4 regions of the Paenibacillus sp. EKM10P genome follow, and region 4 is predicted to be linked to each of the others. Evidence: riboswitches for the same ligand, from Rfam matches in the RefSeq annotation. Region 4 holds a riboswitch; each other region holds the start of a gene.
The links. Region 4 has a riboswitch for thiamine pyrophosphate ahead of HFE01_RS05980 (thiamine phosphate synthase). Riboswitches for the same ligand answer to the same signal wherever they lie in the genome.
Positions count from the first base shown of each region.

Region 1: linked by a shared signal. The riboswitch ahead of tenA (thiaminase II) and the one ahead of HFE01_RS05980 (thiamine phosphate synthase) in region 4 are both predicted to bind thiamine pyrophosphate.
Region 2: linked by a shared signal. The riboswitch ahead of HFE01_RS24205 (ABC transporter substrate-binding protein) and the one ahead of HFE01_RS05980 (thiamine phosphate synthase) in region 4 are both predicted to bind thiamine pyrophosphate.
Region 3: linked by a shared signal. The riboswitch ahead of thiC (phosphomethylpyrimidine synthase ThiC) and the one ahead of HFE01_RS05980 (thiamine phosphate synthase) in region 4 are both predicted to bind thiamine pyrophosphate.

Region 1 covers NZ_JAALET010000012.1:100,242-103,358, reverse strand. Annotated here, with positions in the region: gene thiD (bifunctional hydroxymethylpyrimidine kinase/phosphomethylpyrimidine kinase) at 1-287, opposite strand, end outside; gene thiM (hydroxyethylthiazole kinase) at 284-1,129, opposite strand; gene tenA (thiaminase II) at 1,155-1,844, opposite strand; TPP riboswitch at 1,977-2,079, opposite strand; gene HFE01_RS21675 (NAD-dependent malic enzyme) at 2,149-3,117, opposite strand, start outside.
Region 2 covers NZ_JAALET010000017.1:54,517-57,633, forward strand. Annotated here, with positions in the region: gene HFE01_RS24195 (ABC transporter permease) at 1-279, opposite strand, end outside; gene HFE01_RS24200 (MTH1187 family thiamine-binding protein) at 276-569, opposite strand; gene HFE01_RS24205 (ABC transporter substrate-binding protein) at 796-1,839, opposite strand; TPP riboswitch at 2,035-2,144, opposite strand; gene HFE01_RS24210 (pyridoxamine 5'-phosphate oxidase family protein) at 2,414-2,848, shown strand; gene HFE01_RS24215 (bifunctional 2',3'-cyclic-nucleotide 2'-phosphodiesterase/3'-nucleotidase) at 3,068-3,117, shown strand, end outside.
Region 3 covers NZ_JAALET010000011.1:41,987-45,103, forward strand. Annotated here, with positions in the region: gene thiC (phosphomethylpyrimidine synthase ThiC) at 1-1,661, opposite strand, end outside; TPP riboswitch at 1,849-1,960, opposite strand; gene HFE01_RS20695 (IclR family transcriptional regulator) at 2,078-2,821, opposite strand.
Region 4 covers NZ_JAALET010000002.1:222,526-225,642, reverse strand. Annotated here, with positions in the region: gene HFE01_RS05985 (ABC-F family ATP-binding cassette domain-containing protein) at 1-1,417, shown strand, start outside; TPP riboswitch at 1,503-1,611, shown strand; gene HFE01_RS05980 (thiamine phosphate synthase) at 1,928-2,521, shown strand; gene thiO (glycine oxidase ThiO) at 2,579-3,117, shown strand, end outside.

The sequences.
Region 1 (3,117 bases), on a different contig from region 4:
TGCTCGGCCACAAGACGGATGATGCCTGCATCAAACAGCATGCCAGTCTTTAGGGCGTCGACTCCAAGATCTGATCCTACAGCTTCGATCTGTTGCGCTGTTGCTTCCTGTGGCAGCGGATATACACCGTGAACTCCCAAAGTATTTTGTACCGTTATGGCCGTAATAGCTGACATGCCGTATACGCCAAGCTCCTGAAAGGTTTTGAGATCGGCTTGAATTCCAGCCCCGCCGCCACTGTCTGAACCGGCAATCGTCAGCGCTCTCGGTACATGCACGTCTCTCATCGCGCACCACCTGTTGTAGTTGTTCCAGCTTCACGGATCGTGACATGCCCCTCTAGCGAACCAGTATGTAGTTTGGCAAGCTCGTCGAGAAAGGCAATCTGGAAGCTGCCCGGTCCCAGCTTTGCGGTATGCGCTGCGGCTCGAGAAGCTGCTGCACTGTAAAATGCTAAACCTGCTGTGCCTGCGAGCAGCAGGTTGGGTTCAACTGCTGCAAAGGCACCCAACACAGAGGTCAGCAGGCAGCCTGTTCCGGTTACCTTCGTAAGCAGCGCGTCTCCGCCACTAATCAATCGTACTTCAACCCCATCGGTGATGACGTCCTCTTTTCCAGTGATGACAACCATGGTATGGAGCGTTTGCGCAGCCCGAACTGCCAGATCGACATTACTGCTGTCAGCACTGTCGCCTGCATCTACCCCTTTAATTTCTCGGGCTTCTCCGATCAGATGAGCGACTTCGGCTGCATTGCCTCGTACTAGTGAGATGTTAACCTCGTTTAGGATTCGCAGTGCTGACTCGGTTCTAAAACTAGTTGCTCCCGCACCGACTGGATCTAACAGAACTGGAATACCGTGAGCATTCGCCGATTGTCCAGCAAGGATCATGGCATCCACTAGCTCACGGTTTAGCGTACCGATATTTAACACGACGGCGCCCGCTATTTTGGCCATATCTGCTACTTCCTCCGGTGCATAAGCCATCACCGGGGAAGCCCCTAGTGCATATAGGCCGTTGGCTGTAAAGTTGGTGACCACCACATTGGTTATATTATGAACGAGGGGGTTGCTGTTTTGTACCTTTGTCAGGAGCGCCGAATAACTTTGTTCCCATATATTCATCATGTTTATCCTCTCTCATCTATACTGATTATTCCAAGACCGTAGCGCGCATCTGGACGGGCCATTGTTCCTGCTTATAAGCCATATCCCAGAACATATATTCCAGCTGGCAGCTTAGCATAAAATGCTCAATCATCCGCTCTCGCTCGGCAGCCGTGGCGACTTTCGCCCAAGCATCCACACGCTCTCGATATTTGAAGGTTACATCTTCAATTTGGTTGCCATAGAAGCAAATCCACTCATAGAACGGATGAGACTCGTCCGGTCTTACCTCATCCATTAGCCTGCGTCCAATTTCAAGATATGTCCATGGACATGGTAGCAGCACGGCCATGATTTCCCCAAGACTACCCTCATGTGCGACGGTCAGCATATGGCGGATATAATGATGAGCGGACGGAGCGAGTGGATATCCCTGCATCTCTTCATAGGTGACACCTGCGATAGCACAAAAATTTTGATGCGGATGAACCTCGCTGTTGAGAATAAAAGAGATCTGTTCGTTAAATACAGCCATATCCTCCCGGCTCGTGCTTTTGGAGATCGCGATGCCGTAAATCCGCATGTAGGCGTTCAAATATTCAAAGTCTTGTTTTACATAGTGAATCAGCTGTTCCCTTGTTAAATTTCCTTCAGCAATACCTCTCACAAAGGGATGCTCATAAATGGCTTGAAAAATGCCATCCGCCTGCTGACGGAGCTCTTGCGAAAAACTCATTTCCCCACCTCCAACAAAAATGGAGAATAAGAAGTCCCGTAAGATACAACTCTCGGAACAATGCCAAAAAGCCGCCCCGAAAACTGGAGCGGCTTCAACATAGGTTCAATGCGCAAAAACGCCTGAAACCATATATAGAAGGCTCCACTTTCCTACGCTAGTACGAACTAGATCAGGTTCAAAGGGTCCAAGATTCATTCTTGTCTCAGCCATAATGGCTCCCCTAGTGGACTTTCCTATTCTTTTGACTAATACTGTACATTCGTTCCTATGTTATGTCAAACTGCTTATGCCTAGTGAAGGATTAGTGAGGGTGTTGGATTACACTTTCCACGGCTTTGACCCTCACATATTCCGGTTTCCACATTGCATCCCGAATGGCTTGCTCAATATCTGGAAGGTGTGCCTGAGCTACCTGATCCTGAATTGCGGCCTTTGCTACCGCAACCGCAACCGCAAACGAAACATCACGTAATTTTCGAATATGGGGCAGCAGTGCGCCGCCAAGTTCATTCGAATCTACGGCGTTGGCAACGGCATCAGCTGCTGCGGTAAACATGGAAGGAGTGATTCGTTTGGCCTTGACCACAATTGCGCCTAGACCCAGTCCCGGGAAAACAAAGGCATTGTTCGCCTGTCCAATTTCAAATTTCGTACCGTTATAGCTGACGGGCTCAAAGGGACTTCCCGTAGCAATCAATGCTTTGCCATCAGTCCATCGTATCAAATCCTCGGGTACCGCTTCAGCCAGATTGGTAGGATTGGACATGGGCATAATGATCGGGCGTTCCACATGCTTTGCCATTTCCTTGATAATCTCTTCAGAAAAGGCACCCGCTACACCGGAAGTCCCAATTAAGATTGTAGGTTTTACCTGACGGATGACCTCCAGCAACGGTATTTTGCCGTCTTCCGATCGGGCCCATGAGCTGATTTCTTCCTTTTTACGCACATATGGTTTCTGATAATCGAGTACATCTTCCATATCGTCCGTTAATAGCCCACGATAATCAAAGGCCCAAAACGACCTGAAAGAATCTTCTGCAGGAAGCCCGTCCTCGATCATAGCGCTCCGTATTTGGTCGGCGTTACCGATTCCTGCTGCCCCTGGACCAAAGACAAGTATTTTTTGTTCACGTAGCGGAATTTTGGTGACACCTACCGCCGAAACAATCGCAGCTAATGTGACTGCTCCTGTGCCCTGGATGTCATCATTGAAGGTGAGAATGTTTTGACCGTATTTCCCTATTATGTGGCGTGCGTTCACGCTCCC
Region 2 (3,117 bases), on a different contig from region 4:
AAAAGGAATCGTATGAAGAACGATGGCGATCAGCAGTCCCGTTGCTGTCCCTATAGCAAATCCCGCAAGCGTCAGGCGAACCGTAGCCCATGTATGGGTGCCAAGCAACGCCGATTGCGCCATGCCCTCTTGTACGATTAGGGATGGAGCTGGCAGCAGCCAGGATTCAATATGTAAATAGTAAACCGCTCCCTGCCAAGCCGCTAAAAAGAAGAGGACCGCCACAAGGGGCGGCCATACGCTTTTCCACCAGGATGCGTTCTTGCCTTTCGGATTCATGGGCGATACTTCTCGGTCAGCTTGTTCATGCTGATGCCCTGTGGGTTATGTGCAATTTTGATCTGTGAAATGACGCTGGGACTGCCAGCTTCCGTCAAGGCCTCATGCATGTCTTTGACGACTTTCAGCAATTCGTCCAATTCGCCCTCCATTGTAGTGTCCAATGGATTCACCTGATGTTTGACACCGGAACGCTGGATGACCTCAATCGCCTTGTCTACATATGGATAAGAGTCTTCGTTATTAGGAGTTTTAGGGATTACTTGAATGCTGAGCAGTGTATTAGCCATGTGAATTTCACCTGTCCTTTTTTGTTCAAATTATTAGGAAAATAAATTGGTTTAAGGCGGGGAGACCGCTTCGCTTCTCCAGATTCAAATGAACCGCTCCGCTACCAACCGCCTTAAAAGCACTTTAGTTTTTTGATAGGTTGTGTGGCATTTTTACACACAAAGCGCGTATTTGCGCTTCGTTCACTTCTCTAGTCCAGTCTTATTTAGCGTTTTAACAAAATGATCAACGCTTGGGCAAGAAGTCGTTTGTGAAGGCCTTATCGACTTCCAAAGGTTTGCTGAGCAGCTTGCGTTCATACATCCAATCCGAGTAGTTTTGCCATACCTCTGCTTTTTGTAAACCCCATTGCGTGGCATCGTCCTGATAACGCGGGCTTAGCCATTTTTGGCTAGCAAGTACCAGTTTTTTGTCCAGCTCTGGCACAGCTTTAGTTAAGATATTCGCCGCTTCTTCTGGATGGGCGATAGTGTATTCATAGCCTTGTGCAGTAGCGTCCATGAACGCTTTGACTAGGTCAGGATCGTTTTTTATCGTCTGTTCATTGCTCACAATTACAGGTGTATAGTAATCGAGACTTTTGGAATAATCTTTTACATACAGCATATCCAAGGGCTCGCCTCGAAGCTCGGCCTCAATCCCGGTCCATGCGTAGAAAATCCAGGCAAAGTCAATATCCCGCTTCACGGCTGTAAAATAGTCTGCATTGCCCATATTGACGATTTTCACTTTGCTCACATCACCTTGGTCTGAATCCATGATGGATTTCATGACCGCTTCTTCTACAGGAGAACCCCAGCCGCCGTAGCTTTTACCCTCGAAGTCTTTCGGGCTTTTAATTTCGCGGTCTACCGGGGCTGCGAAGCCAGAGGTGTTATGCTGAATCACCGCAGCGATGGATACGAGCGGTACGCCTTGGATACGAGCCTGAGTGACGCCTTCTTGATAGCTGATACCAAAAGGTGCAGCATTCGAAGCAACCATTTGGTCGGCTCCGCCTGAACCTGGTTGAACAATTTGGACATTCAAGCCTGCTTTTTCGTAAAATCCTTTGTCCTTGGCGACATAGAGTCCCGTGTGATTCGTATTGGGTGTCCAGTCGAGCACGACTTTAACATCTTTGAGCCCCTTTGCCGAGGTAGACGTTGAAGTGTCGGCAGCAGGAACCTCCTTTTGAGATGTAGGGGGATTGCCGCCGCAAGCGGTCAGAGTCATAGCCATGAGCCACAGACTGATCAGACCCAGGCTTAACATTTTCATGCGCTTCATCGTTGTGTTCTCTCCTTTTTAATTACCCGTTATCCGTCCAATCAGACAGTTTATATTCCCCATTTTCACAAAAATCACATCTGCCGGAAGCAATCTTTCCAACAACTTTATCTTCAACAAAAAAAGCGTCCCGAGATTCCGGGACGCTTGCGCTTGTATATACCAAAGTAAGGGATGTCCTGTTTTAATAAAAGGCACATCTTGCTTAAGCATTCCTACGCTGGCATTACCCAGATCAGGTTGTAAGGGTCAGTGTCTTGGGACACACTCTCAGCCGGCCGATTCCAGCACCCCTGGCATTGTATGGTTTAATGGGTTCGTTTATTCGGGTTTACTACGACGATTATATGCCTTGAAAGCAGGTCTGTCCAGCCTTGAGGGAGTGCTCACGGTTCATTTGTCGAACGACAGGGTACACTTTTACTGTGAGCTTTGATCTGAAAATGGACATGAATCATTCAGATCTGTTTCGGTCATGTTATTTTCAGAACAGCTACACTGTATGTTTAGGAGAGCTGGTGCCAAGTGGCATAGCCCTATAGAATTCTAATTCGTAAAAAGGAGTTGTTGTACTGTGGGTAAAACGGAGACACTGGATCGCAGTCAGCTGGAACAAGCCATTGTGAAGGCTTTGGATAACAACAAATTTTGCTCGTTAGGTACGGTTGAGGGCGGAAAACCGAAAGTACGCTATATGGCCCTTTTTAACGATGGAATGAACATTCATCTGGCGACGGATCGCAAAACACATAAAGTGGATGAGCTAAAGGACAATCCGAATGCTTATCTGCTGCTGGGCTATGAAGTGGGTGGCACGAAGGAAGTCTTGGAAGTGGAGGCTACCGTCCAGATTACAGCTGATGAGGGGTTACGCAAACAAGTGTGGAATGATTCTCTGAAAAAATGGTTTTCCGGACCAGATGATCCCGATTATGTCATCTTAGACGTCAATCCGACTCGTATTGAGTACGTGAGTCAACAAACGGAGCGCCAGGTGTGGACGAAATAGAAACAATATAAACGGACAAGCCAGTAAATTTCCAACTTTTTCAGGAGATTTATTGGCTTTTTTTTATACGCAAAATAATTATTTTTTCATAAATATTTTAAGCAAATGACTACTCTTTTGTCTGGCGTTGGATTAAAATAGGAATGGTGGGTTCAAAGCTTACATATATGTGCAAAAGTATGTATATGAGGCATACACCTTAATGAGGAGGGGTATATTTTGTTATTTCGTAAAAATTGGTTTAAAGGGTTTACAGCAGCAGTTGTAGC
Region 3 (3,117 bases), on a different contig from region 4:
TCATCATGGTAGGACAATGCCCGCTCAGGGTCAAGCGAGAGATTGAACTGATCGCGCCAGCGGAATTCAAAACGCGCCTTGGACAAAGCATCGTCCCGCTGCTGTGCCCGCGGATGACCCTTCGCCAGATCGGCAGCATGTGCGGCAATTTTGTAGGTAATAACTCCTTCGCGGACATCATCTTTGTTCGGCAGACCCAAGTGCTCCTTCGGCGTAACGTAGCACAGCATGGACGTCCCGAACCAACCGATCATGGCTGCCCCGATAGCTGAGGTAATATGATCATATCCTGGTGCGATATCCGTCGTCAGCGGCCCTAAAGTATAAAAGGGGGCTTCCTTACAAATCTCCATTTGTAAATCCACATTCTCCTTGATTTTGTGCATAGGGACATGTCCTGGCCCTTCAATCATGACCTGGACATCATGCTTCCATGCAATTTGCGTGAGCTCGCCCAACGTCTCCAGCTCTGCAAATTGTGCTTCATCATTCGCATCATAGATACTCCCTGGACGCAGACCATCCCCGAGAGAAAAGGCCACATCGTAGGCTTTCATAATTTCACAGATTTCTTCAAAATGCGTATACAAAAAATTCTCCTGATGGTGCGCGAGGCACCAGGCTGCCATGATCGACCCGCCCCGGGATACAATTCCCGTCATTCTATTCGCCGTCATCGGTATATATCGCAGCAATACACCCGCATGGATCGTAAAATAGTCCACTCCCTGCTCCGCCTGCTCAATCAGCGTGTCTCGATACAGCTCCCACGTCAGCTTCTCAGCTTCGCCGTTCACCTTTTCCAGTGCCTGATATAGCGGCACCGTTCCAATCGGTACGGGAGAATTCCTGATGATCCATTCGCGCGTTGTATGAATATTCCGACCTGTAGACAGGTCCATGACGGTGTCTGAGCCCCAGCGCACAGCCCAGGTCATCTTCTCCACTTCTTCCTCGATGGAGGACGTAACTGCGGAATTCCCAATGTTCGCATTGATCTTCACGTGAAATTGGCGTCCAATGACCATGGGTTCGCTTTCCGGGTGATTGATATTTGAAGGTAAAATAGCTCGTCCAGCCGCCAGCTCCTGTCGTACAAACTCGGGCTCTACGCCTTCGCGGATCGCCGCAAATTCCATTTCAGGCGTAATGATCCCTTGCCGCGCATAGTGCATTTGCGTCACAGTACGCCCTTGCGAAGCCCGTAGCGGACGGTTGGTCACGCCGGGAAATTCCACTGTCTCCCGTTTGGAGCCGGGTTTCAGTCCATTATCCTCCGGCTTGACGGCGCAGCCCTCATAAGCCTCCACATCCCCCCGTTCCAGTGCCCAAGCTCGCCGTAATGGTGGCAATCCCTGACGGATATCGACCTGGTAGGCTTCGTCCGTCATCGGACCGCTGGTATCATACACACGCAGTGGCTCATGATGCTCGGTGCCCTGAGGCGTATGTGTGGGTTGTAGCGCGATTTCACGCTCAGGCACAGCAATATCCGGCCGAGAACCTTGAATATACACCTTACGGCTCCCCGGAAAGGGCTTTAGCCCACTGGCTTGCTCCGCTTTGGCCTTCTCTCCCTCTACTTCTATTATTCCCGCCAATCCTGCATCTGCTGATTTCATTCCTGTTTCTTTTGTTCCTTTTGTTTCTGTCGGTTTCATGATCCATTCCTCCCGTATCGTTGAAATGACACACCGATCCGGAACCATTCCCAGGGTGGCGCTGATCTATGCAAAAAAGCCGGTTCCCTAGGGAACCGGCTAATCAAACGAGACAGCTATCCAAACCGATCGCACGTGGAATAATCATATTCCAATGCGCGGCCGTAGACAGCAGCTGCGTATACATTTCAATGGCCGATTACTTCCCTACGCTGGTACGATCCAGATCAGGTGCAAAGGGTCCGGAATCTTGCCTGATTCCATCTCAGCCCGCATTACAGGCTCCCCCAGTAACTGTGATACTTTCTATTCACATGAATTGACGGCTATAACAAACATCCCGCCATCTCTATCAGACTACTTTAAATTTATAGCTTTGGCAACCCTTGTATAATTTCCTTTTGTATTGATTACTGTCACGGAAGCATAAGCCCCATTTCCTTGGCTGCTTCGATCAAAATCGGTGCAAACTCATGCAGCGTCTCGGGCGCAAGTCGACTGACCGGGCCGGATACAGATAAAGCCGCCGTGACCTGTCCCTTTCGGTTCACAATAGGCGCGGCCACAGCCGCAGCTCCTGGCTCACGTTCTTCATAGCTGGTCGCATAGCCCTTCTCACGAATGTCCTGCAGCTGGGCTTTATAAACCTCCGGGTCTACCGAAGGTGGCCATTCTTCACTGCTTAGCAATACATCCAGCTCCTGCGGTGGCATAAAGGCCGCCAGCACCTTGCTGGAGGCTCCCACAGCCAGCGGCATACGCGCACCCACAGGCGCAACCCTGCGGATTGCCTGATTGCTCTGCACGGCTTGTATGCGAATACGCATGCTTCCATCCCGCAGGTACAAGCTGACCGTTTCCCCTAAGCGATCACGCAGTCCTTCCATTGCAGGCTGTAACAACACCGCCGGCTCATCGCTTTGGGACAGATGCGTGGACAGCTCCCATATGCGAAAACCAAGCCTATATTTTTCCGTTTCGGCATTCCGAACGACAAATCCCCGATCCTCCAGCGTAGTCAAAAGACGATGAACAGTGCTTTTATGTAGACCAATTTGGGAGGCAATCTCCGTTAGACCAAGATCAGATTCTGCGGTAAAACACAGCAGTATATCAAGTGCACGCTCTACAGCGCGGACGGTTAATTTACGGTCTTCCATCGTGAACCGCTCCTCTTGTATCCATATTCGTTTCACACTATGAAACATGGTTACATAAATTATATAGAATAGTCGCGGCTACTGTAAACCGATGTTTTTGTGACAACCATATTACAGAACAAGAACAAACATCGACAATTCTTTGCATCATTTTTACTTTTCCGGTTCAGGCGTTGACTTTGGATAATAGCCATCATACGATAATAGGTATCTATACGGACATACCCTACTATTTTCAAGTGGAATTATACCTAAATTTTATGATTCGAAGATCAATTTTATATAAGGAGGCTCTT
Region 4 (3,117 bases):
GAACATTCTGACTGGAAAATTGCTTAAAGATGAAGGCAAAGTGGAATGGACTCCACGTGTACGTTATGGCTATCTGGATCAGCACACCAAGCTGACGCCGGGCAAAACAGTACGTGATGTATTAAAAGACGCTTTTCTTCCTTTGTTGGAACTAGAAAAGGAAATGATGCAAATTACAGACAAAATGGGAGAGGCTTCTCCCGAAGAGTTGGAAGTTTTGCTGGAACAGATGGGAGAAATTCAAGAGCAATTGGATATGGGGGATTTTTACCTCATTGATGTGAAGGTTGAAGAAATGGCGAATGGATTAGGTCTCTCTGCCATCGGACTGGATCGGGATGTAGCAGCACTTAGTGGTGGGCAACGGACAAAGGTGCTTCTTGCTAAGTTGCTGTTGGAAAAGCCAAATGTATTGCTGCTGGATGAGCCTACCAACTATTTGGATGTGGAGCATATTGAATGGCTTACGCGATATTTGAAGGATTATCCCTATGCCTTTATCCTCATCTCACATGATACTGAATTTATGAACCAAGTCGTTAATGTAATCTACCATCTTGAATTTGCTAAGATGACCCGCTATTCAGCTAACTATGAAAAGTTTCTTGAAATGGCGGATCTGAACAAAGCACAGCATATTGATGCATATGAGAAGCAGCAGGAATATATTAAGAAACAGGAAGATTTTATTCAGCGCAATAAAGCGCGCGCATCTACATCAGGCCGTGCAAAAAGCCGTGAAAAGCAGCTTGATCGGATCGAACGTATTGATAAGCCTGAAGAAGCTGCAAAGCCAACCTTTCAGTTCAAAGAAGCCCGTGCGAGCGGGAAAACGGTTTTTGAGGGTATTGATTTTGAAATTGGCTACACTCATGCCCTTTTGCCTAAAATGTCCATGACGATCGAACGTGGCGAAAAGATCGCAATTGTTGGCTGCAATGGTGTTGGTAAGTCTACGTTGCTCAAAACCATTCTCGGGAAAATACCTCCAATCAGCGGAAAAACCTATCAAGGGGATTTCTTGCAGCCTGCTTATTTTGAACAGGAAGTAAAGGCGGAGAAAATTACACCGATTGACGATGTATGGAATGAATTTCCGCATTTGAATCAGCATGAAGTACGAGCGCATTTGGCGCGCTGTGGTTTGAAGAATGAGCATATCACCCGGCCTTTGTCTGCGCTTAGTGGTGGAGAACAGGCTAAAGTTCGCCTTTGTAAACTGTTAATGCGTGAGAGCAACTGGGTACTGTTTGATGAGCCTACCAACCACTTGGATGTCAAAGCAAAGGATGAACTCAAACGCGCTTTGAAGGAATACAAAGGGACCGTATTGCTTGTATCCCACGAACCGGACTTTTACGAGGATTGGGTAACCAAAACGTGGAATGTAGAAGAGTGGTCTAGTAAAGTTAACTAAAATCCAGTTCTGACAGATTTCACACAAGGTGGGGTTTGCAGAATTAGGAAAATATGCTAAGCTATCTTTAGCTGATACAATAAAATAGTCACACTAGGGGAGCCGCCCATGCGGCTGAGACGAAATAAATGGATTTCGGACCCTTTGTACCTGATCTGGGTTATGCCAGCGTAGGGAAGTGAGTACTGTACAAACAAGGTAGTAGCTCTTTACTTTTGTTTGCGCAGGGAACGATATACGTTTACGGATATAATAGTCCGTTCGATTTTGAACGTTTGTCAAGCCACTTCCTTTGGGAAGTGGCTTTTTGCGTTTCGTTCATCTTCATTTGTTCGAGCTTCCGTAGACGGATTTACATATGATCTCCTTTCATTATTGCTGGTACATGTGGCTGGCTCCGTATGATATTACCCAATAGGGAGCTGCAACAATATAGTTCAGCTTATACGATTATTTTATATTTTTTAGTCCAAGTGAGGTGAAAATGAGATCGAATTACACGTAATTACGATGGAAAGTGTCTCCTGTGTGGATGTACCCAAAGTGGCTGCCGCTATTTGTCCTTATATTCATTATGTACACGCACGTTCGAAACAGAAGGGTGCCTCTGCTTTGCTTTCTTTGACTCGTAGCATGATCGAGCAGGAAGTTCCTTTGCAGCAAATTGTAGTAAATGACCGTATGGACGTAGCTTTACTTACCTTGGCAAGAGCTGTCCAGCTACCAGCTAATGGGTTATCTGTGATGGATGCGAAAAGTCTGCTTCCAGTGGGTACACGCTGTGGAGTGTCTGTACATTCCTTGGAGGAGGTGCAGACCGCTGAGCAGGGGGGAGCAGACTATGTACTATTTGGTCATGTATATGAGACCTATTGTAAGGCCGGTCTTGTACCGCGGGGTGTAGCACAGCTTGAACGCATTTGCAGATTGTCGGCCATTCCGGTGATAGCGCTGGGAGGCATACAACCTCATCATGTTCCAGAGCTCTATCATGCCGGAGCAAGCGGAATTGCGGTGATGTCTGGTATATGGGAAGCAGAGTCACCCGTTGCAGCAGCGATGGAATATAGGCGAATGGTAAATCTTGTAGTTCGCGACCTGTAGCAAGAAAACGAGACGAAGGGAAAGCAGAATGCTCACCGGAGAGGAGACACGGAACATATGTCAAAGACACATACAGAGAAAAAAGCAATAGGACACGCAGAATGCTTGGTCATAGGCGGAGGTGTGATCGGCAGTGCCATTGCTTATCATGTGGCTAAGGAGGGACGAAGTACAATTATGCTGGAACGATGGATCCCCGGTGAGGGAGCATCAGGAGCAGCGGCGGGAATGCTGGCAGCGGAAAGCGAAGAGTTCTCAGACCTTGAGCTGGCGCGATTTGCTCGCGCAAGTCGAGATGCATTCCCTGACCTTGTCTGTGATTTGGAGCGTTTATCGGGTATTTCAGTTGATTTTCGTACAGAAGGTTTTGTGACCCCTTTTCGTTCAGAAGCAGAGGGCCAAAGGCGCTGGAATGCTGCGAATATCCGAGAGGATGATAGCCCTATTTGGTGGGATGCCAGGGAATTGGCTCGACGGATTCCGGGCTTGGCAGATCAAGTAATTGGGGCTATATACCGATCAAAGGAGACACAAGTGGCCCCTGTTCAGCTTTGCCGTGCTTATGCAGGGGCAGCTGCGGTGCTGGGAGCAACAAT